2 regions of the Anabaena sp. CCY 0017 genome follow, and region 2 is predicted to be linked to the other one. Evidence: predicted binding sites of a transcription regulator. Region 2 holds the regulator's gene; the other holds the start of a gene.

Region 1 (12,589 bases), on a different contig from region 2:
ATTGAATTGATGCAGACGAATTAAACCCCGCATATCTCGCCCATAACTTCCCGCTTCTCGACGAAAACAGGGCGTATAAGCACAGTGATAAATTGGTAACTCTTCCGCAGCTAAAATTTCTCCCCGGTAAAGGTTGGTAACGGGAACTTCTGCTGTGGGTATCAACCACAATTCATCATCAGCACATTTAAAACTTTCTTCCGCAAACTTTGGTAACTGACCGGTTCCGGTTAAAGCATCAGTATTGACTAATAACGGCGGACTAACTTCTACATAGCCGGCTTCTGTTTGCGTCTTCAGCATAAACTGAATTAATGCCCGTTCCAAAGCCGCACCCGCACCAACGAGAGTGACAAACCGACTTTGGGCAACTTTTACAGCTCGCTCAAAGTTGAGAATACCCATTTTTTCGCCGATTTCCCAATGGGGAATAATCTTCGGGTTTTCAGGTAGATATTCATCACCCCAGCGCCGCACTTCTTGATTATCATCTTCACTTGTGCCTAGAGGCGTGAACTCACTGGGTAAATTAGGGAGTGCTAACACCAGTTGCTCAATTTCGGCTTTGAGAGCTTTTTCTTGGGGTTCTAGTTCACTTAATTGGGCTTTAAGGTCGTTACCTTCGTCCCGCAAGGCTTGAATTTCTGGAGATTTAGGATCAGTACCAGATTTAATTTTCTGTCCTACAAGCTTACCAATTTCGTTACTGCGGGCTTGAAGTTTACTGCGTGTCCCTTCCAGTTCCCGTTGTTGCTTGTCTAACTGTAAAATCGGTTCGATGTCGTATTTACCACTACGACTGTTCAAACGTTCTTGGATTAATTGGGGATTTTCCCGTATTTGCTTAATATCCAGCACAGATTTTTCTCGGTTTTTTGCCTAGGGTCTTCTTGCCAAAACATCAGCATATCCTGATTTTGGCTTGGTAGGGCAGGAATTGCCAATCTAACAATTTCGCTCTGCTAATCTTGCTCAAGCTAAAAAATTCTATATTAATTCTGATTTTGACTAAAGCTTTCAAGTCCGGGTAATGCGATTAAGCAGCCAAATCGACACTGCAAGCCCTGCAAAGTGGGCTGAGACGGTGTTGATATTTGCCTGGACTACCAGCATATCTAAACCGCTAATAATCCGCGTAGGGTCAAATAATTGAGTCGTTGCGGCTTGGGGAGATATTGACCTGGCTACCAATGTCCCCACGATCGCTTGTGAACCCAATAATGTCACTAGCATTCCGACTAAATTAATCCACAGTCCCAGGCGTAATACTTGCAAGCTTTCACTTTTTCGAGGGCGGTTACTGGGATTTGAGGATTGCAATTTATTACCAATTCTGGTGTAGCGAAAAGCTATATAAATACCGCCACCTAAAATCAGAATTCCGCAAACTGCTAAAAATACACCAAACCCAGTTCCCGGATTATTGCCTGTGGCATTTCGTTGCTGACTAAATATTGCAAATAGCAGCACAATAATTGCAGAAACAACGCCTAGGACTAATTGAATCCAAAAGCTAATCCAACCAGTCAGGCGAAAGGTTTGGGCGATCGCGCGGAGATTAGACGAAGACGATGGAGTGTCGGGGTTTTCTGACATACTGATCACTAATGCGCTAAGGACTTGTTAAATTTAATATCACAATTACCAGATAAAATGTCAGTGTTGAATGCTTATTTGATTGTGTATACCAGTATCTAGGTTTTATCCCGACATTTTACATAGCTGATTTTCTCAGGTTTTGTACTGGGATAATCACTGTAAAACAAAGTGTTTATTAACTTTTGCAGACAAAACGGCATTTTGCTTGTAAAATTTCTTCGATGGCATTTTATGCTTAGGCAGTTCTCACCAGTTTGGCATCACTTGACACCTGGAAGCTGTCTAGGCGATCGCTTTGATTGCTCCTCTCCACAACACCTATAACTTGGGTAGGAACGTAGTATTTTGCGCTCCTAAAACTTGCAAATTCGTCCCGCGACTCTAGGCGCGTGGGGAAGCCTTGTAATGTTTACCCTGGGAAAACCCTGCCAAAGTAGCCAGATATAACTGCTTATTTTGTAGTAGCACTATATACTGTCTACCAGGATTGTAGATACCACTATTACCAGGCATTTATTAGCCATTCACTAAACCATGAAACTTGAGGATATATATCAATTTTTTGAGAATCCTCCGCCAACTTATCTCTGTCAGGAACTAGCTATTTGCTACATTTTGTATAATTTATTACAAGGTGAGTCCTACGGAACTGAGTTGATCCAGCGATTGGAAACTGAATACCCTACCTATCGACTTTCGGATACAGTACTTTATAGTGCGATTAAATTTCTCGAAGACGAAAGGGCGATTAATGGGTATTGGAAGAAGCTCGAAGGGCGAGGTCGCCCCAGACGGATGTACCAAGTTTCTCCAGAATGGCAAGAAAGATCACAACATTTGGCGCAACTTTGGCAAGATTACACAAAGGGGAGAGCAAATTAATGAATAATTGATCATAAATAAGTCTACTCCTATGAAAACAATAACAATTTAGTTATGGATACTGCAATTGTGCCATCTACGTTGCTGCTCACCTTGTTGTTATCAGTTGGTCTGTTTTTCTTTATTCGGGCTTCCACCAAAGACCGGATCACAAAAGCACAACTGGTATCTGAACAAGATGAGGCTGCTTTAATGCCGAAAGTTAAGGAGTATTTTCGCTCCCGTGCTTACCAAGTAGCAGCAATAGACCGAGAAAAAAATCAAGTCACCTTTGAAGGCTTTGTTCAACCTAGCTGGTTTTTAGCTGTGTTTTTAACACTGCTGGCCTTTGGGGGTATGGCCTGTCTAGCGTTGGTTTTAGCGATGCTTTTTCCTGATTTCGGTACTTTGTTTATCGGATTGGTAATACTGTCACCTTTGAGTGGTCTGTTTTATTGGAAAAAATCCGGAAGATTTGAGAAGGTATCTTTCCAAATAGAGTCCCCAAACCAGGGTGAATTAAGCTCTGCAAGTAAAATTACCGTAATTGCCCATAGAGATGAACTCATGGAGTTACAGAAAGCTTTACAGTTGAAATCTGCTGATTGAGATGAGGGAGGAGGACAAAATTGGCGAATACATAAGTTTTCCCTACGACATGGCATCGTAGGGAAAAGATTATATTTGCTTACAGAGCCTCTTGGGCAATCCATTGGAGGAGAGCGCAACTCAACTCTCACTTGCGGATGCATTTTGCTCTATCTGACTCCCCTCTGCATCATTTGACTAGAAATCAATTCATACAAACCAACGTGGTTTGAGAAGAAGCTGACTTTTTCATGAAGTCCAATTAACTGGGCTTGATATATTGGCAAATCATTCACAAACTTAAAAAAAACGAAAACTTTGCATAAACTGAGCAACTTTACCAGTTAAATGATTGTCAGAAGCCATATTCGATCACCATTTAGATTCATCGGCTAGCCACAGCCAATGGTTCTAAACCTGCTGGAGATTCTAATGTCCGCAGGCTGGGAAACAAGAAATGGTTTTCTTCTACGTATTGAGCGCCAAACAAACCCTTCTCTGCCCAGAAATAACGGTCTGTAGTGTGTTCATTTCGCTTTACAAGTAGCAATGCTGGTGGCGCAATCCCTTCAGCTTGAATGAATTTTCTCGCTGCTGTCACAGGTTTTTCTTCGCCACTTTCGATGCTATATTGAGGCACATGCTCTAGAATGCGTCGTCCTTCTTGGCGACGGCGACTTTTCCGCTTACGTCTTCTTGCCAACCTATTTTCCTCCTCTTTCAAGCTATAGATTGTAGTTATAGCTACAAAATCCGTCGCAATTATATAAGTTCTAGTTCAAAATATCAATAGTTCTTAAACTTTTGATACAGAAAAATAATATTGGAAATTTGTAAAGCATATAATCCCCCGGTGCAAACCATTACTGCAAAGATTTAGTTAAGCTTTATTCAAAGAGTGAGCAAAAATAAAGCGACTTTCTTCTATCTTCCCTTAAATTCTGTGATCCTGAGCAAAAGCTAAAAAATGTTAATGTCTGCCAGTTCAGATTTTGTGGCTCTATGCCGAGAGCAAATAGCACTGCTAACCCAAGGACTGGGAGCATCTTTAAGTGTCGTTTACTTAACACAAGAGTTGGTGGATGCTCCTGCTGGTGAGGCCAAACTAATTCCTGTGGTCGTTTATCCCGAAACAGCAGTATTACGACCAGGGGAAGATATCACAGAAGCAACAGTTGGGGATGTTTTGGTTTTACCTCAGCAACAGAGTAAGTTATTGACAGCCGGGACGGAATCACCGATTTCATCACAGGACACCAGAAAAACAGATGCTGAACAACCAGATTTCCCGGAGGAATCTCGGCTCAGTGGCAACCAAATTGTGCTACCTCTGATTCATGAAGGTGTGATGATGGGGCTATTGGTGACAGGTAGAGAGGACAGGGCATGGAATGAAAAAGAGCAAAGCGAAATTCAAAAGATAGCCCAGACTTTGGCGATTGCCTGTATTCTAGATCAACGTCGAGCTTGGTTACAGCATCAGCTACATCAACAACAAATTATCCAAGAACAGCAGCGAGATTTGCTCGATAACCTTCTGCACCAATTTCGTAACCCCCTGACAGCAATTAGAACCTTTGGCAAACTGCTATTAAAACGACTGCGAGCAGGTGATCAGAATCGAGATGTGGGAGCGAATATTGTCCGGGAAAGCGATCGCCTCGAAGAATTGCTGCAACAGTTTGATCAAGTCATTGACTGGACAGAGGCTGATTTAGCGCCTTTGACATTGCCTGAAAATGAAGTATTTGTAGAAGCAACTGTAGAAAAAGCACCCAAACCAGCCCTATTGTTGCCGGGAACGGGCGATAAAGAAACGGATTGCTTTGTCATTGATTTATTAACACCATTATTAGTGTCAGCTCAAGCCATAGCACAGGAACGTCATCTTAAACTCGAAACAGAAATCCCTCGGAATTTGCCTCTTGTACAAGCCAATATCAAAGCTTTGCAAGAAGTATTCAGCAATATTATTGATAATGCCTTAAAGTACACTCCTCCAGGCGGCAAAATTTTTATTCAGGTAGGGCAACAAAAAGCTCATTTTCAAGGAATTGCCATTAGTAATACTGGATCGGGAATTCCCCCAGAAGATTTAGCACATTTGGGAGAACGCCATTATCGAGGAGTACAAGCGCAAACTGAAATTCCTGGTAGTGGTTTGGGGCTAGCGATCGCTAAACAATTAATACAACAAATGCAGGGCGAAATTGAAATTTTCAGCCCTGCAATTAATTCAAATATGTCTTCAGCCGATGCACCGGGAACTACTTTTATAATTTGGTTGCCTATGAAGAGGCAATAGGGATGAAGGATTGGTTCGTAGGGGCGGGTTGAGCAATATCCTCGTTGATATTGAATCATATCTATAAACCCGCCCTAGCCAATACCCAATACCCAATGACCAACGACTATTTCACTGAAACCAGCAAGTTTTGGTTGATTGTCATTTGTAAATCGGTATCAGGTGCGATTGTGATTAAGTCAACGCTGTTTCTACCAAAGAACAGACCAATTAAACTACCGATAGCTGCACCACCGAGGACTTCTTCTGTAGCGATAGCGCGATCGCCTGTGACAGCAGATACCGCAGCCGCCGCACCAGCACCTAATACAGTATTCCGGATAATTGTACTGGTGCTAGTACCCTTTCTAATAGTTTCCGTTTTCGTAATCACTTCGGAAGAAGCGTTAATCTGATACTCTTCACCTGTAGTCAAAAGTAGTTTTTCAGCAACGAATTGAGAACCACCTTGAGCAGGTTGGAGTTTACCAATAACTTGACTACCAGCCGGAATGACTACTCTTCCTTCTTGAGTAACTACATTTTGGTCTACTGTCAGAGTCAAAGGTGCTGTTTCATCTTTCGTTACCAGAATTTTTTCTGCCTGATCATACTTCACAGGAATAGCAGTTCCTTGGGGAATGGTTACAGATACAGGTGTGGGTGTAGTCGGTTGCAGGGCGACGATATAAGGCGAACTAATGGCTGAAGCTTGATTAGAACTCACCAACGCCTGATAGATAAACGCAGCTACCTGTGCGCGTGTAGCTGTTGCTGTGGGATTCAAGAACTGAACGTTAGGATAGTTCACCACAATTCGCCGTTCAGCCGCCGCAGCGATGGGACTACGCGCCCAGTCAGCAATATTAAAGCTATCACTGAAAGCTTGCAGAGTAGTTTGGGTATTAGCCGTGGGAGAATAATTTAAACCGTTGGCTAAAGAAACCAAAACCTGTTGACGGGGAATATTCTGGTTAGGCTCGAAGCGATTACCGGGATATCCTGATAAGAAACCAATGGTATAAGATTGTCGAATCGCATTAGATGCCCAAAAATTACTAGGGACATCTACAAAATTGATTGCTTGCCGTTGCGATGATTTTTGGAAAGCATTATTAATCATCGCCGCAAATTGAGCGCGGGTTACTGCCTCTTCCGGGCGGAACCTACCATCAGGAAAACCAGCAATCACTCCTCGCTGTGACAATTGTTGAATGAACTGTGCTGCCCAATAGTTAGATGGAACATCAGAAAATGTGGTTTGAGCTAAAGATGGTGAAGCATTAACAAAGGGTGCTATAGCACCTATTGTGAAGCTCAAAGTCATAAGTGCAGCAGTTCTAGATTGTCCACGACTTAAATTAAACATTGTTTTTTACTCCAATTAATTTATTTTTTTCTCTTACTTACTCAGACAATTTACACAATTAAAAGTTCCTAAAATGTTTCTTTTTAATTCAGTGATTTTGTCATGTTTAGTAATTTGGACATTTGATATTTATACGGTTAAAAATTCATAATTCCATGATTACTAGCAACAGCAAGCGAAAACGAACCTATATATTTACGGAGACGCTATAGCAATAAAAATAGTTGCAATAGAATGAAATATTTTTTACTCTTTCTTTATGAGTATTCAACTAGCTGAGATATGTGTCCTTGGGTATAGACAGGGATAGAAACTCAAAAACTGTAATTTTCACCTTTAATGCTTGTTTTTTTCTCCCAAAGGGAGACGCTGCGCGAACAGTCCGCAGAGTGTTAAAAATGGCTAGAAAAGATGAAGCGATCGCCTACTATAGTTACAGTGGCGATCGCTCATGGGAGATAATTAAAGTCACGGCGGTAATATAGTGAAGCTTAGAAGCGATCTCGATCTATAACTAAATTAGAATTAAGTGCCAGTCTCAAATCCTGTTCTGGTCTTAAAACGAAGACTTCAACTTCTTTTTTCCGTAGCAGTACACTGGCTAAAGCACCAGCAGCTGCACCACCAAGAGGTTCTAAAATTTCAATTCTGCGATTACCTGTAATTAATGAAATTGCCGTAGCAGCACCAGCAGTAATAGCCGCATCTGTTAAAATTCTGCTGCTATCATTTTTACTAATTTTTTCAGTTCTGGTGACAGTCTGAGAAGAAGCATTAATTGATTGGCGACGGCCAGAGGAAAAAATTAATTCCCGTGCCACGAAGCGTACACCTCTGACATTGTTATTATCTCTGTTTCCGTCGTTGAAATATACAGGTTCTAGCTGTCCTAAAACTTCTGTATTTCTGGGAATTAAAATATTTCTCTGATTATCGGTGATGTCGTTAGATATTTTCAATGTCAAATCTAAGGTTTCCCCACGACTAACAACAACTTTATCTTTGTCGTGTGTCACAGGAAAACTGACATTAGCGTTAGCAGGAATAGTTACTGTGCGCGATCGCGATTGGTTAATATTATACTGAGCGTGAGCAGGAGCAAAGACAATCATCGGAGCCACAGCAGTAGTAGTAATTGCCATTGCCATGAGTGCGGCGGTTCTAGATTTCCATTGGTAAAGAGTAGTCATGATGAAACTTGCACTTTATGTCTGTAGTGTATGATCTGACGGGAATTTACAGTGATTGTTTCTGATTATTAGCAAACGTGACTATAGTCATAGCAACGCAAGGCAAAAGTCAAAAAGCCTATAAAAACCCATTTTAGAAATTTAGGTTAGTTTTTGGGCAAACATTCAAGTCAACGCCTCAAACTGCTGCCAGCAAAGATATAATGCACGAGGTACATGAAAACAGCCTTTCCATTTACCACCTTTGAGATTTAATAACACTTCCCCACGCCGATTTAGGTAGCCGAACCATTCGCCATATTCTGGGTCTACAAAATGCGACCAAGTATAATTGTGCATCTTTTCATACCATTCCCAACACACATCACGCCCCGTCAGACGATAGGCCATCGCTAATGCTACCAAAGACTCTAAATGCACCCACCATAACTTTTGATCCCATTCCAGTTGCTGTGGCGGATGACCATCTGCATCCATAAAGTAATATAACCCGCCGTACTCAGCATCCCAAGCAAAATTGAGGATATTTAGCACCACATCAACCGCTTGATTAATAGTCTTAATATCCTTTGTCCGGTTGGCGATATCCATAATAAACCACATGGCTTCGATACCGTGGCCAGGATTAATTAACCGCCCTTCAAATGAATCAATGTGGGAACCATCAGGGGCAACATTTTCGGACATCAGACCCCGTTTCTGGTCGAGAAAATCCGTCATCACTTCTTGAACAGTCCTAGCCAGAACATTTTCCAGGGTTTCACTGGGTAGCAACCATTCCATTTCTAGAGTCAGATTGGCTAAAATCATTGGTACAGCCAAGGATTTCATCGGGCGTGTACCGGGATAAGTTTTATTATATTTACCTTTAGGATTATCCTGACGACGCAATACATTATTGTAAGCTTGCATTGCCACATCCTTAGCCCAATCTTCTCCAGAAGCCAAGGCATATTTGCTAAATGCCATCGCGGCAAAGCAATCAGAAAATATATTGTAGGGTTCGACCAGTGGCTGACCTTCACGCGTTAAGGCAAAATACCAATTACCGTCACCATCTCTGCCATGTTGGGCGAGAAAATCAGCCCCATTTTTCGCAATTTTTAACCATTTTTCGCGCTTTTCTACCTGGCTATACATCTGAGAGAAAGTCCAGATTTGGCGATTTTGCAACCAGATAAATTTATCGGTGTCGTAGACCTGACCCTCTTGATTAAGACAGGTAAAATAGCCGCCTTGCTGCCAGTCGAGAGAATTTTTTTCCCAAAATGGAAGTACGTCATTGAGGAGCGTGTTTTTATAAAGTTCAGTCAGTGTTTTAAAGTCGTACCCCATAATTTTCTGCCAAAACCAACAACTTAATTATCATTTTATTGTCTATGTAGCGGTTATATCTGGCGAAAATTTAGAGTGGTGCGCTAGTCTGCTGCCTAACACACCCTACTGGCGTGACAAGCCTAAAACAGTGCATGATGTTTCTCTTGTGGAACAGGCATCTTGACTGTTATGGGGGAACCGGTAGCCCACCCCACAATATTTATGCTTATACACAAAATTAGCTGTGTCACACCGTACAAACTATAAACTCTTAAACCTTAGTTGAATTTAAGACTGACCGAAAACTACTGTAAGGAATTCCCCGCTTGACACAGCATTTCTCCTAGTCGCTGCACCTTTGAGGCCACATCACCAGTAGCGTTAGCAGCTGCACTTTGAGTGTCTTCGCCCAAATCAACCAGCATTTCTGCAATGGATTCAGCATCCCCACTGAGAAGTGCTTCTTTCAGTTCTGCCAAGTCTTCAGACAGGTCAGTTCCTGAAAGTTGTTGTTGCCAAGTATTGATAATAGCCATCGCCTGGTCGGTAGGGATGGAACTGAGGTCTCTTTGTAAAGCAGAGATGGTGGTATCTATGTCAACGTTTTGAATTGCATCAGCCATAAGAAACTCCTATGTTGAGTGGATCTCGATAATCCACAATGGATTACTACCTGACCTCATTCTTCTCAAAATGAAGACTTAAGTCCTCAGCCTAGAGTTATGTTCTCAAAGTTAGAGAATCGTCAAAACTTCACTTTATATTAAGTCAACTGAGCGAATTAATTAGTCTGAGAAGACAATTAGTTGATATGCAGACTGCTAAGAAGAATCAATACACGCTTGTGTACACCATAGCTCCTTGCGGGGAGGTTTGAATATGGGTTGCAATCAAGTCCTGACTACGAACTAACTTAGTTTTTGGTAAGCAGCCAAAATACTTTTTTCGGTTTCATCCCAACTGATGCATTTATCGGTGACAGAAACACCATACTTTAATTCTTCTCGCTTACCAGACATCGGTTGATTGCCTTCATACAAATTTGATTCCAGCATGACACCGACTATTGATGTATTACCATCAACTATTTGTTGAATGACATTTTCTAATACAGTTGGTTGTAGCGTATAATCTTTATTGGTATTTCCGTGACTACAGTCAATCACAATTCTCGGTGGTAAATTAGCCTCTTTTAATTTTTCTTCTACAAGTTGGACATTTACTGCTTCAAAGTTAGGCTGACTACCACCCCGGAGGATCACGTGACCATAGGGATTTCCCTTAGTTTCAAACACACTCACTTGTCCCTTATGATTAATACCGAGGAAATTGTGAGAGCTTTTAGCTGATTGTAAAGCATTTAAAGCTACTTGAATATTACCATCAGTCCCATTCTTAAAACCAACCGGCATGGAAAGACCACTAGCCATTTCACGATGGGTTTGTGATTCCGTAGTGCGTGCGCCAATGGCAGACCATGTAATCAATTCACTAAGATATTGAGGTATAATTGGGTCTAGTGCTTCTGTACCAGCAGGTAAACCCAACTCTGCTATTTTGATCAGTAGGTTACGTGCAGTTAATAAACCTTTTTCTACATGGAAAGAATCATCCATATCTGGATCATTAATCAATCCTTTCCATCCTACAGTAGTTCTGGGTTTTTCAAAGTACACCCTCATAATTAGTAGCAGTTTATCCTTTACCCGTTCAGCCAGAACTTTCAACCTCTGGGAATATTCCAGCGCTGCGTGTGTATCATGAATTGAGCATGGACCAACCACAATAAATTTTCTGCTATCTTGAAAATCTAGGATATTTTTGATTTCCTGTCTATGTTGCAAAACAGTATGTTCAGCCTCTTTAGTTAAAGGCAACTTTGATTTTACTTCATTGGGTGTTAATAATACGTGAGAGTTCTTGATGTTAGTATTAAATAATTTATTGTGCATAAAGCCGAATTTGTGATTTTTGCTATTCCACTGAGGAATGAGGTTAATATACTATTTTAAATCATAAGTACAACACAAACTTATAGATTTTTTGAATGCAACCATTTCAATAACGGTGGATATCCAATTGTTGTGTTTTCATAACTTAAAAAGGGGACAATATGCCCCCTTTCCTGTATTATAGCGATTTCCAGTACAATAGGTACTACAAGAATTATTCAACCACTGGTAAATAGAGTTACTGTAATACTTAGTAGCTTACGAAACCCAAACGACAAATTTGATTACTGCCAGACAAACACTTTAGCTTCGTATGGTCCTAAGTCAGTAATCATCCCATCATCATTAGCCTCAACTTGATAATTGCCTGTCCATTCATGCCATGTACCACCACAGGGGAAATTAGGGATGTGATAACTACTCAGGAAGTTTTCTGAAAAATTGGCTACAACAACAACACGAGAACCTTCTTCGTTCCAGCGACTATAAGCTAGTACCTTCGCTTCTAGGTTTTCGTGAATAAAATCAATATTTTCTGTGTAGAGGGCGTGACTATTTTTACGCAGATGAATCAACCCCTTGTAGTATTCAAATAAGTGATGATTTAGATCATTACCTAGCAGCGACCATTCGATTTTGGATGATTCAGGTTGTTTGGGTTTGTATTCACCAAACTCTTCTCCCATCCAAATTAAAGGTACACCAACAGATGTCATGAGAATAGCTGCTGCTAATTTAGCTCTGTTAAAGCCTTCTTCCTCAAAAATCTGCCGATTAGCCAGTTCCAGCATAGTCCGTTCATGGTCGTGGTTAGTCAGATAATTCACCACATTGGTTGTACCCATAAAGCCTTGACGTTTACCATCAATTACATCTTTGAGGCTTTCTAAATCAAAAGTATCGCCACAAATATGCACTGTAATTGTATGACGGAAGCTGTCGTGCCAACAACCATCCATTGGTCCATCTATATTGGTGATACTGGTAGTTTCGGGGATGTGTTCGGCAATGTTATAAAAACTTCTACTACCAGCAGTATTTTTGGCTTCTTCCACAATCCAATGCATGAAATCATAGTTAGCAATCTGTCTGGCTGCATCGTAGCGAATACCATCTATATGATATTCTGTAATCCAAAAACGAATTGTATCACCAATAAACTTTCGGGCTGGGTAAGTGTCTAAAATTTCGTCGTAATGTTCGTAATTAAATTCAGGCCCCCAATTATTTTCAGGGTCACGTGGAGAATGGTGATACCAGTAATCATGATCAATTTGAGTTAATGGACTGGAAGCTTCTGAGTGGTTATATATACCATCCATAATTACCCGAATGCCTCTACCATGACATTCATCAATTAACTGCTTTAACTCAATAGTAGAACCATAACTAGATTCGGTCGCAAAGAAATAACAAGGATTATAACCCC
Region 2 (12,589 bases):
CATTCGCCGTTAGGCGTTCCCGCAGAGTTAGGGGCGCGGAGGTTTAAGAAAGGAGGAGTTAAGGGTATTTTTTGGCTAGTGTTTCAGTCGATAGTATTTAGGATTTATCCCAAATCGTTTACGAAAAGCAGCTGCAAAACAACCGTGGTTTGCATAACCAACTGTACGTGCTACCTCTTGTATACTCATTTGTCTTTCTAGAAGCAGTTGACGAGACAATTCCATACGGTACTGATGCAAGTAACCAAAGGCTGTTGTCCCAAATACTTGATGAAAACCAATTTTTAATTTGTAATCATTTAATCCTACTTGACGCGCTAGTTCTATTAATGAGGGGGGATTATTAATATTTTTAATTAAAACTACTTTAGCTGCATGAATTCTCTCAATATCATCTTTTTTGAGAACATCTGATTTTGTCTTACTTTGACTTTTTTGTCTCAATTGTTCTAATTTGAGAGCAATTAATTCTAAACATTTACCTTCTAAATATATAAATTTCGTGATTCCCTGGAATGGACAGTTAATGATCTGCTCTAATGGCAGATACATTTCTGGAGCAATTATATTTGTTTCATAAAAGTCTTGTTTACTATTTCCTTCTATCAAATCTGTTAAAATTGTTGGTAAGTTTTTACTGTTATCAATAATAAAACTATTCAGTAAATTTGAACTTTTTAAGTGAATATCTACTTTCAACCTCCGCTTTTTAGCAAAGATTTTCCAATCTTCCATTTCAGATATTTCATCTGTATCAACCCAATCTAAAAAGCTTTGTCCACATTCTTTGCGAGAGTATGATCCTGACAAATTAAACCCAAATTCTATCTGCTCTTCTTCAATATCTTGAATATCTTCAGATTCAACATATAAATCATCATCAAATTCTTCATCAATAATCAGCAGACGCATTCCTCGTAACTGAATATGACGATGATATCCTCTGCCAAACTTTTGCGGACAGTAATTGATGAAATCAGCAGTATCAGACTCGTCTGGATATTGAGTGTTTTGGTTAACCTGTTGCCAAGTTCGTTTATACTCTGTTCGGGAAATTATATTTGCCATACTTTTCTATGAGAATGAGACCTATTAGATACATAATATTTCGAGGAACTCCCAATACAACAAAAAAGTCTGGCCCTTTAAAGTCTTTGTTCCTTACCTGCGCCAGACTGTAATAAACAAACATATTACCGCCGACAAACCCATCCTCTCGTTCTGCTCACCTTAGACATTACCGTTTTCAGTGTTTGTGCTAGGGACTTCCTGAACTATCGAATCAGCAATTAGTTGGTTATACACTTCATTGGTTTTACTAGGGTCTAAGAAGACAATTTTGGCATTATTACTCTCACCAAGTCTTTGGCTAGCCACGACATAATCTTGAGCCACGAGATACCTGAGAATTTCCCGACTTTCAGGGTGAGAACGTAAAGCTTCAGCAATTATCTGCATTGAGGTTTGAGTTCCTTGCGCTCTCTTAATTGCAGCGTCACGTTCCCCTTCTGCTTCAAAAGCCAACGCCCGTTTTTTGATTTCCGCAGCTCGCTCTTCTTCCATTGACTTTCGCACACTCTCAGGTGGTGTAATGCTCTGAATATCCAACCTGATAATTTGAACTCCCCAATCTTCTGTGGTTTGATTCAACTGAGTTAAAATGGCTGTGTCCATTTCTGCACGGGAAACATTGGTTTGTTCTACAGTGTTTTGGGCGATGATTTCCCGGAGTGTGGTTGTGGCTAGTTGTGTTAGAGAACCTTGAAGGTCATCAATCTCGTAAAAACTTTTAACAATATCTCTGATGCGCCAAAACAGAACAGCATCAACTTCTAGATAAATGTTATCTCTAGTGATCACATTTTGAGGTTTGATGTCTAAAAACTGCTCCCGTGTTGTATCCTCCATGACAATCTGATCGACCAAAGGAACAATAAAGTTGAGTCCTGGCGAAAGTTTGCGATGATACCGCCCCAAGCGTTCTACTAAGGCTTCATTACCTTGGTTAATTAGTTTTGCAGATCCTAGAGCGTAGCCTATGAGCGCTAAGACTATGGCAATAATTGGCTCCATATATTCTCCTATTCAGCTTTTGGGCAAATTTCATCTAAAAGGATATGGTACTACCTTAGCCATACATTTCAGTCTCATGTTTTGAGCCTGTAGTTTTATGAACATTAATCATGTGATCTATTCACAAGCTGCTTTCAGGCTGACAAGTCTTAAAGCAGCAGGATATTTTCGGCGAATGCAATGGTTATTCAAGCACCTTGATTACACGCTTACAAGGAGAAATTATGTGATTAAATTTACGATAGTCATGTTAGCACTTTTGACTCTGACCTTCAATTAATTCTGCTATTTAATCACTTGTTCACAAGATTAAGCCAGGGTTTTATATTTCCTGGTAAATCGGAATTGAATCGTAGGGGTAGTTCTGCTGTAGACAAAGATTGAGCGTAAGCGGGTGTGAGAAATGGTTGGTAAATTTCGGCTTCTGGTGTGTCTTGTTTGATAAATGCTAAGGTGACACCACGAATTAATTGGCGTAAGGAGTCGGTTTCTTGCCCTCGCTTTTCTCTGATGATGCCTGCGGCTGCACTCATTGGATATGCTGGATCTGTAATACTCAAGTGAGTAGCACCAATGGCGGTTAACAGATACTTAGAACCGGCGAGTTGGTTAAAAGGTCTGATTTGATGAGTTAAGGATGGGGTGAGTGTATCTTCAGTTGCCGCTAAAATTAATACAGGTTTGGTAACTTTAGCCAAACCGTTTGTACCAAAGAGTTTACCAACAAGCGGGTTGAGAGCGATCGCACTCTTAACTCGCTGATCTTGCAAACGTGGTTGATTTTCTTTTAAACCAGTCGCGGCGCACTGTAACCAATCGCCTGGTGATTCGCCAAAGGACAGAGAAGCTTTACAGAACTCTCGTAATTCTTTTAAATCTACTTTTCCACCTACTAAGGCTAAAGCAGTATAGCCTCCTAAAGAGTGACCGATGACATTGACTTGTTTTGTATTCAGTTTTCTTTGAAGTTGTCCCGGTTGAATATTGACTTTTTCTAATTCGTTGAGCAGGAAAGTGACATCTTTTGGTCGTTCAATAAATTCACTGGCTGGTAGTAGTTGCGCCAAATTCATTTGATTTGCAGCTTTATTGATGGCTACAGAGTTACTACCAGGATGTTCCAGTGCTGCAACTGTGATGCCATGAGAAGCTAGATGACGCGCTAAATAGCTAAAAAATCGTCGGTTGGCTCCAAAGCCGTGGGAAATTACCACCAGTGGGGCTGAGGCCTGACTTTGACTCCAATAAATGTCTACAGGAATGCTGCGATTCCTTTTTCTGTCTTCTAAGGTAAGTGTCTGCTGTTGAACTGGATTTTTTCCTGTAGTTGCTGGGTCAAAGGTGGGCTGAAAAGGCGAATTATTTTCTACTAATAATTCTCGTTCTAGCAAAAGCCCCAAAGCTTGGCTTTGCAAGTTATTGGCGTTAAAATCTAAGGCGATTTGTAGAGCTTGTGTTGCATCTACAGTCACATTTTTTTGTGGATAGGCGCGCAAAAAACCTATTGCACTTAAACCGTTGACTTGACGTAAGGAGAGATAGAGGGCTGATTGCAAACCTTCTATGGTGCTATCTGGGATTGCTGTTCTCAAAGAAGTAACTAATTGTTTACCTTGTGGCGATCGCACTAGCTCATCAACAAATTTATCTGCTAAACCTGGGTCTACTTGTAACCTGCGATTTAGTAATTCTCCTACTTGGGGCGTTAAAACAAAGCTATAAAGTTGCAGATGCTCTGGTAATTTCCCCGTTTTGGCAAATTTTTCTAAATCAGCGATCGCGAGGGACTGCTGAAATGGCCCCAAGCGAATAGTAACTGTTTCGGCCGCCTGAGCCGAGGGAATGCCCACACTGCAACTCACAGCCAGAGTTAAACTGCACAGTAATCCTTTAATCAAGGATATTTGAGGTAGATTTTTTTCCAGCCAAGAGTACATACGCTCAGACCATTGAAAAGGTAAGTCAATCTATTGACTACCATTATGGGTTTGAAGTTGCGATCTGCTTGACTATCGCTAGTTAGTCTCAACAACTTCAAACTCATGATTTTATTCTTTAGAAGAAACCGAATATAGCCCTGAACACTCCTAATAAACCCCCTAGAGGATTCAGTACTGCGCCCACACTGTCGCCAGTTCGGGCTAAACCAGAACGATTAACGACAACAACATCATTATTGCGGAGTATGGGATTAGTCTCTTCATTAATTCCCTGAGAAAAATCAACTTTGACTTCCCGCTTAGTTACAGAACCATTGGGATTAAGGCGAACCAAATCCACAGTAGTTGTTCTGGCTCTAGAATCATTGAATCCACCCGCAGCCAACAACGCCTGATTTAAGGAGCTATTAGGCTTAACATCCACGGTTCCCGGTCTTTTGACTTCACCCACCACACCAACTTGAATGGTTGCTGGAGACAACGTAGTGGTAGCTAATTGAGTCGCTTCTGCTGTATTCACCTCAGTGGCAGTAGGGATAACAATCGTATCTCCATCCTGCACGATAATATCTTGATCGATATCACCAGATTGCAATAATTGCCAAAGGTCAATATCTATATTTTGGGCTGAACCAGTTCTAGTGGGTCGGCGGAGCTTGACATTACGAACATCAGCTTGTGATGTAATTCCCCCAGCTAATTGCAGCGCTCTCATCAGAGTCGGGATACCACCACCACCTTCTGCTCCACCACCACCAGGTCCTACCAGATATGAACCAGGACGATTGACTTCACCAATAATGGCGACAGTCCGGGGAGTGGTTGGGCTAGCCGCAAAGTTAGCTGCAAACAAATTCCGGGCTTCGGCGATATTAAAAGTAGTTGCAGTTGGCACAACAATCGTATCGCCATCTCGTAAGGTAATATCCTGATCAATCCTACCTGTCTGGATAAGTTCCTTTAAATTCAGATTCACCACCTGCTCAGAGGAACGTCCTATCTTACGTCTTAATTGGACTTGAGTTACATCTGCTGCCAAGGTTACACCCTGGGCTGTGGTCAGTGCAGATAATACAGTTGGGTATTGTACACCGGGATTATTACCCGCGCCTCCTTGTAAGTTCAGAGTATAAGCCCCTGGACGGGTAACTTCTCCCGCCACCAAAACATTGATCGGACGAGGCGATAACAAGTTAACTGAAATCAGGGGACGTTTGAGAAAGCGAGAATACCTGTTAGCAATTTCATCAGCAGCTTGTTCAGTCGTTAAACCCAAAACTGGGACACTGCCAATTAAAGGTAGGTTAATTGATCCACCAGGAGGTACTTGATATTCGCCAGTATATTCGGGTACTTCAAATACATTTACCCGAATCAGATCACCGCCTCCTAACGTATAGTTAGTATCTATCTGTATGCCTGGTGAAGCTTGTTGTTGTGTTGAAAAGATAGGTTGTGTACCTGCCGATCCTGGTTGTACTGTGGGAAAATTTTGTGTTATTTGCGATACCAGTTGTCCTTGAGCTAGGCTAGCAGGCGGTACAACAATATTGACACTCGTTAACAACGCTGCACCTAAAAATGGCTGGGTGAGGAATTTTATCAAACCTGTGTTAAGCATATTTACCTGAGACGCGGAGACTGTGGTTGGCATAGTTGTCTAAAATATTTTGATCTTGACTATACTTAATTATTCAAGTTCCTCGATTCAATTGCCCCAACATTCTTATTTTCCTAGCAAAGTGTAATTTTCCGGAGCGATATTATTTTTTATTCTTGAATTTTTAGTAAAGTTAAATTAAAGATGAATCAGGATTTTAATTTGGTATAAATTAGCTTGTATAAAAACTGATTAATATATATAAATATAGCAATTTTATGTAATTTATTTACACTCCTAATTTATAGGATGGTGCATTAGCCTACTGGACTGGCAAGCTTAAAATAGCTCCTTAGACGTAGGTTGGGTTAAGCGCAGCGCAACCCAACGCTGCCAATAATGTTGGGTTTCCTTACGTCAACCCAACCTACAATTTTTTGCACTAATTGAGGCTTGTCATGCCACTACAATTTTTTGCAACATTTTACAGGTATTTTCAGGTAAATAGACCACGCGCTAGGGGCGCAAGGCCTTGCGCCCCTAGGACAAATGTGGTTCAAATACATGAAAACTGATGTAAGCTTGCTACGCCACTACAAAACTGAACTGTATTGGGTTAGGACTCAGCACTTTGCTAGGTCAAGTTATCTATTAGCTTCGGACTTAATCTGCTGTAACTCTCTATATGCCTCCATCCGGCTCTTACGATTGTGGGATACAGCCGTAAATTGATCACGTTTGCGTTGAGTTGGCACTGAAATTTTAGTCACGAGGGCAAATTGTGCTGGACTAGGATCATCGTCCATTCGCACTGCTACTTGTGCAGTCGTTCCCAAATCAGAAATAGAATATCTGCTTCCCCTGGTGGCGACACATTCTTCATCGGTTTGACCTACTTTGATATTGCGTTCGTAGGTGTCCGGCTCAGTGTCTACAATCGCGCCTTTTTTATCCAGCAGTACTAAGTCCCACTCTGTGCCTAAGTTGCCGTCGTTGCGGACTTTGACACACACCTTGAGTTCATCATCACTCCAGCGATCATAGATGCGATTAGCCCTCACGCCGACAACTTTCAGGCTGTGAAGGGCTTGATCACCCAAAGCTGTTTCACCCAATCGACTCACTGCCCAATAAGCATAATCCGCCTGACGCTTACAAGGCCCAGTCAAGCCAATCTGAGTTACAAACAGTTTAGGATTAGTGACATAGCCAAACACATCCTGGCTGACTTTTTGCCAAAGAGAGCGATCTTCACAAATCTTGTAAAGATCCTTGCGAAATTCTGTTTCGCACTGTTCTTTTGTTTTAGCTGTTTGCGTCAATGTGCCATAACAAATATCATGCTGCTTACACGCAGGATCAAAGGTTTCATAATAAGGAAATAAGAAAAACTTCGTGGCCGCAGTTCCTGCTTGATTGTCACTAGGGCCACAGTGGGCGGTAGCTGCTTGAGCCGATGGCATTTTCAGCCCTTGTTGATTGATTGATAAGTTAGAAATATAGCTAAAAGTAATAACACTTAGAGCCAACGTAGTAATTTTAGTGAATTGTGAACGCAACATTTTGTCTTTCTCCAATGCTAGAAGTAGGACAACTCTAGCTGCACCCCAGAGAAAGTCTTGCTTTATCTTCTTTCTGGGGGATTCAGGGATGGAGTTATCCAGGTGTAATTAAGTAATCAAGCGCAGATGAGATGATTCCGCACAGCGTTTCGTTTATTCGGCGCTGACTTACTTACGTATCCCTTGATCAACCCCAAATATGCGATTTTTCTACGTAATTCTAATGAACAGATTTATTGTGGTGTAACTGTTGCATAAAAAAATCTTCTAAGGAACTGCGAGCTAAGTTCATAGAAATTATTTGTCCGTTCATCAAACGGACACTAGCAAGGAAATCATAGTAATCTTCTTGGAGTGTGCCTTGCCAAGTACCATCACCCTCAAAAGCTAGATTAGGTATCCACTGTTTCAGAACTTCGGAGTCACCACCTCGTCCTTTGATATGGTATGTGTTGTCACTACCTAATAGTTCATTCAGAGAACCAGAACAAATTATTTCACCTTGAGAGAGGATAGCGACGCGATCGCAAATTTGTTCGACTTCACTCAAAACATGGCTATTGAAAAAAATGGTTTTACCTGCGGCTTTTAACGATAAGATAATTTCCCGCATTTGGTAGCGTCCGATAGGATCTAAACCAGACATGGGTTCGTCGAGAAAGATTAGTTCAGGATCATTAATCAGCGCCTGTGCCATGCCGACACGCTGTAACATTCCTTTAGAATAGCGACGCATCGGCTTTTTGCGGGCATCAGTTAGGGATAAACCCACTAATTCTAGTAATTGGGGAATGCGATCGCGTTGCAAGCTTTGAGGAATCTGAAATAAACCCGCCGCTAGCTGGAGAAATTCCCACCCAGTGAGATAGTCATATAAATAGGGATTTTCTGGGAGGTAGCCAATAAGTTGCTTCGTAGAGCGATCGCCTAATGGCTGACCCAATAATAAACCCTTACCCGAACTGGGGCGGATAATTCCCAATAACAGTTTTAAAAGCGTAGTTTTGCCAGCCCCATTTGGCCCTAATAACCCAAAGGTTTCGCCTTTGTAGACCTGAACCGAACAGCTTTTGAGAGAGACAATTTTTTGATTCAGCCAAAAACCCGTGCGATAAACTTTACGCAAATCAGCAGTTAGGACTACTGGCGGGTTATCAATAGTATTTAGTTGAGTATCAGGGATATTTACACCAGACTTCATAGCCACAATTATAACAACTGCCAAGGCGATTATGTCAGTGTTGATTGCTGGAAGTCCTTGAATTAGCTGGGTTTATACTCAGCACTCCCCATTCCTGTACGGGCGGGTTTACCAAGGATTTCTACGGATTACAGACTCACTGCCAAAACCCGCCCCTACCCACTCAGCACTTCCATACACCACTAAGTTTGACAATAATCACAAATTGAGTAACTCAGTGGTTTCTTTAACCTTGACATTCTATAGAATACCCTTAGAACTGGGAATTGTACCAGCACGACGCGGGTCAATTTCCACCGCCATGCGGGTAGCCCTCGCAAAAGCTTTAAATGTCGCCTCAATAATATGATGGGAGTTAATGCCATCCAGTTGACGAATGTGTAGTGTCATTTGGCTATGGTTGACCAACGCGACAAAAAATTCCCGTACTAGCTGGGTGTCATAGGTTCCCACTCGCTGGGTAGGAATTGACAAACCATAGCTGAGATGAGGTCTGCCAGAAAAGTCCAGCGCCACTTGCACTAAAGCTTCATCTAATGGGGCGAGAAAATTCCCAAACCGAACGATACCTTTTCTGTTACCTAGAGCTTGACTAAAAGCCTGTCCTAAAGTGATACCCACATCTTCATTGGTGTGGTGGTCATCAATTTCCCAGTCTCCCTGGGCTTGGACATTTAAATCAATCAGCCCGTGGGAGCAAATCTGATGCAACATATGATCCAAAAACGGAATCCCGGTGGCTGCTGTGCAGATGCCTGTACCATCTAAGTTGATCGTAACTTTTATATCAGTTTCGCCAGTGGTGCGATGAACAGAGGCAATGCGAGCAGTTTGAGTCGAATTCAGGCGTTCGCTTGTTTGCATAGTAAAGGGGAGTGGGGAGTGGGAGGGGAAAAGGCAGGGGGGCAGGGAGCAGGGGGGAGAAGACGGTAACTTCCCAATGACAAATGACTAATGACTACATTCCCATTATTTCATAGCCTGCATCTACGTATAAAACTTGTCCTGTAATACCACTGGCTAAATCGCTAGATAAGAAGGCAGCAGTATTACCTACTTCTTGCTGCGTCACAGTGCGTCGCAGGGGAGCTACTTCTTCTACATGGTGAATCATATCTAAAATTCCGCCCACTGCTGAAGAGGCTAATGTGCGTATCGGACCGGCGGAAATGGCATTTACCCGAATGTTATTTGGCCCCAGTTCAGCAGCCAAATAACGTACACTAGATTCTAATCCGGCTTTAGCTACTCCCATAACGTTGTAGTTAGGAATTGCTTTCACGCCACCCAAATATGTCAAAGTGATGATGCTACCACCTTCTGTCATCAGAGGTTTGGCTGCACCACTTAACTGCACCAGAGAGTAAGTGCTGATTTCTAAAGCGGTTTTGAAACCAGAACGGGAGGTTTGGCTAAAACCACCAGTCAAATCGTCTCTGTTGGCGAAGGCTAAACAGTGAATGAGAATGTCCAATTTGCCCCACTTATCCTTAATGGCTGCAAAGGTAGATTCAATCTGTGCGTCATCTTGGACATTACAGGGAACAAATAGGCTGGGGTTAAGAGGTTCTACCAACTCCGCCACTTTTTTCTCCATCTTGCCTCGCTCATCTGGCAAGTAGGTAATACCCAAGTTAGCTCCGGCTTTGTGCAGTTGTTGAGCAATCCCCCAGGCTATGGAGCGGTTGTTAGCAATCCCTGTAACTAAGGCATTTTTTCCAGTCAGATTCAGCATATAAATTATGAATGTGATCAATCATTAGGAGCATACTAGAATCTGAGGCGAGTTTGTCTTGGTTCTGCACATTTTTTGTAAAAATGATGATTAGGGAGACTGTTTTTTGAAAAGTTTCTCCAGATAATCCTGAAGATATTCTCAAGATATCGTGAAATTTTTGGTAAAAAACCTGATGACTACAAATGTGCAAGAACTTATAACAACTACTCGCGAAAAACATCAAAAATTATGTATCATTATGAACAAATAACTGTGAACTTGTGGCTTTGAGTATAGGAATGTACAGAAAGGTTGACGGTGCTTTATTGATTTTTCAGGTGTATTCTTAGGTAATCAGTTTTTGTTTTTCCGGCATTGGGTAGGGGAAGGGAGATGATCGTGACACAAGATAAAGCCCTAGCAAATGTATTTCGCCAGATGGCAACGGGGGCATTTCCTCCAGTTGTAGAAACGTTTGAACGCAATAAAACAATATTTTTTCCCGGCGATCCTGCTGAACGAGTTTATTTTCTTTTGAAGGGTGCTGTGAAACTTTCCAGGGTGTATGAGGCAGGAGAGGAAATAACGGTAGCACTGCTGCGGGAAAATAGTGTTTTTGGTGTGTTGTCATTACTGACGGGAAATAAGTCAGATAGATTCTATCATGCGGTGGCATTTACGCCTGTAGAGTTGTTGTCAGCACCAATTGAACAAGTTGAGCAAGCGTTTAAGGAAAATCCAGAATTATCGATGTTGATGCTGCGAGGCCTTTCTTCGCGGATTCTACAAACAGAGATGATGATTGAAACCCTGGCGCACCGTGATATGGGTTCGAGATTGGTGAGTTTTCTGTTAATTCTTTGTCGTGATTTTGGGGTTCCTTGTGCCGATGGGATTACGATTGATCTGAAGCTATCTCATCAGGCGATCGCAGAAGCAATTGGTTCTACTCGTGTCACCGTAACTAGGTTACTAGGAGACTTGCGTGAGAAACAGATGATTTCTATCCACAAAAAGAAGATTACCGTGCATAAACCTGTTACCTTAAGTAAGCAGTTCACTTAAAATCAATTGGGGAGGTGGAGTGGCACGTGTTGTGTTGTTGAAGCTGACAACCATAGCTGGAGGTAAATCTCAAATCGTGAGTAGTTTCAGCTATTGCCAAAATTCCACCCTTCACAAGATAATGTATGAAAGTAGTAGGTTGTATCTGGAAGCATTTTGGTAGCTGAAGATGACCACCGGGTACATCCTTATAGCAGCAATGTTAATTTTGGGGGGCGTAATTGCCACCGTGGGCGATCGCATTGGCACACGAGTTGGCAAAGCACGCCTCTCACTGTTTAACCTTCGCCCTAAAAAAACGGCTGTATTGGTAACAATCTTTACAGGTGGATTGATATCGGCATCAACATTAGGGATCTTATTTGCGGCTGATGAAGGATTGCGCCAAGGGGTATTTCAGCTAGAAGATATTCAAAAAGACCTCAGAGAAAAGCGGGAACAGCTCAAAATTGCGGAAACTGAGAAAGGTCAGATAGAGACTGAATTAAGCACAGCTAGAATTGAAAAAACTCAGGCACAGCAAGACTTACAGGTAATTAATAAATCCTTGCAAGCGGCTAATGCCAAACAAGAAGCAACACAAAATCAGCTTCAACGTACCCAAAAGCAGTTAGGTGAAGTAGTCAGTCAGTATCAAAAAGCCTTAACTGAACTGCAAAGCGTTTACGACGAGAGAGAGACATTGCAGGGGGCGATTGAAGAACTGAGGGCAGAACGGCAAAGACTTTATGCGGAAGCTAAAACAGCCATTGACGAAGCTAAAACAGCTATTAACCAGCGCGATCGCCAAATTGCCCAATTGGATGGACTAATCAAAAAACGCAATCAAGAAATTGCGGCGCGAGAACAAGTCATCGCCACAAGGGAATCTCGCCTCAAAGAATTGGAAAAACAACAGAATTATTTAGAACAAGAAGTAGCAAGGCTGGAACAATTTTATCAGTCATACCGTGACCTGCGTCTAGGTAAGCTGGCACTGGTTCGCAATCAAGTTTTGGCTGCGAACGTGGTTCGTGTCAATCAAGCCAGTGCAGCTCGTCAAGCAGTTATACAACTTTTGCAAATAGCTAACCAGAATGCCAATATTCAATTAACTGAACCGGGGGAAAATCCGACAAATAAAGAACTATTGCGCGTTACCCAGGAAAGGATAGAGCAAATCAGCCAGCAAATCAACGATGGTAGAGAGTATGTGGTGCGAATCTTCTCTGCTGGTAATTATGTCAGAGGCGAAAACCAGATAGAATTTTTTGCGGATGCAGCCAGAAATCAACTGGTATTTTCCGAAGGTGAGGTACTAGCGACAACTACTGCTGATCCCAAAACTATGACACCTTATCAGCTATCGCAAAGACTCGATTTGGTGATTTCTGCTTCGGAATTTCGGGCGCGGAATGCCGGAATTGTCGAGGGTTTGTTAAGAGAAGGGAC

The links. Region 2 encodes NtcA, which controls nitrogen genes in cyanobacteria. Its sites were predicted from a motif close to TNTGTANNNNNNNNTACANA; they were not measured.
Region 1: the regulator NtcA is predicted to act here: its motif matches at 3,780-3,799, upstream of ACM0OW_RS16645 (DUF3155 domain-containing protein).

What each region holds. Positions count from the first base shown of each region.
Region 1 is NZ_CAWUDG010000014.1:29,173-41,761, reverse strand. Features, by position in the region: gene serS (serine--tRNA ligase) at 1-858, opposite strand, end outside; gene ACM0OW_RS16660 (DUF3611 family protein) at 1,018-1,596, opposite strand; gene ACM0OW_RS16655 (PadR family transcriptional regulator) at 2,134-2,481, shown strand; gene ACM0OW_RS16650 (cofactor assembly of complex C subunit B) at 2,536-3,069, shown strand; gene ACM0OW_RS16645 (DUF3155 domain-containing protein) at 3,434-3,751, opposite strand; gene ACM0OW_RS16640 (ATP-binding protein) at 4,016-5,353, shown strand; gene ACM0OW_RS16635 (S-layer homology domain-containing protein) at 5,460-6,701, opposite strand; gene ACM0OW_RS16630 (conjugal transfer protein TrbI) at 7,193-7,891, opposite strand; gene ACM0OW_RS16625 (AGE family epimerase/isomerase) at 8,057-9,226, opposite strand; gene ACM0OW_RS16620 (hypothetical protein) at 9,514-9,831, opposite strand; gene ACM0OW_RS16615 (3-deoxy-7-phosphoheptulonate synthase) at 10,117-11,160, opposite strand; gene ACM0OW_RS16610 (alpha-amylase family glycosyl hydrolase) at 11,445-12,589, opposite strand, start outside.
Region 2 is NZ_CAWUDG010000001.1:334,036-346,624, reverse strand. Features, by position in the region: gene ACM0OW_RS01515 (helix-turn-helix transcriptional regulator) at 76-1,068, opposite strand; partial or broken gene ACM0OW_RS01510 (Uma2 family endonuclease) at 1,109-1,222, opposite strand; gene ACM0OW_RS01505 (SPFH domain-containing protein) at 1,231-2,073, opposite strand; gene ACM0OW_RS01500 (alpha/beta hydrolase) at 2,367-4,010, opposite strand; gene ACM0OW_RS01495 (SLBB domain-containing protein) at 4,129-5,634, opposite strand; gene ACM0OW_RS01490 (hypothetical protein) at 6,258-7,175, opposite strand; gene ACM0OW_RS01485 (ABC transporter ATP-binding protein) at 7,396-8,376, opposite strand; gene hisB (imidazoleglycerol-phosphate dehydratase HisB) at 8,617-9,240, opposite strand; gene fabI (enoyl-ACP reductase FabI) at 9,335-10,111, opposite strand; gene ntcA (global nitrogen regulator NtcA) at 10,487-11,158, shown strand; gene ACM0OW_RS01465 (DUF3084 domain-containing protein) at 11,328-12,589, shown strand, end outside.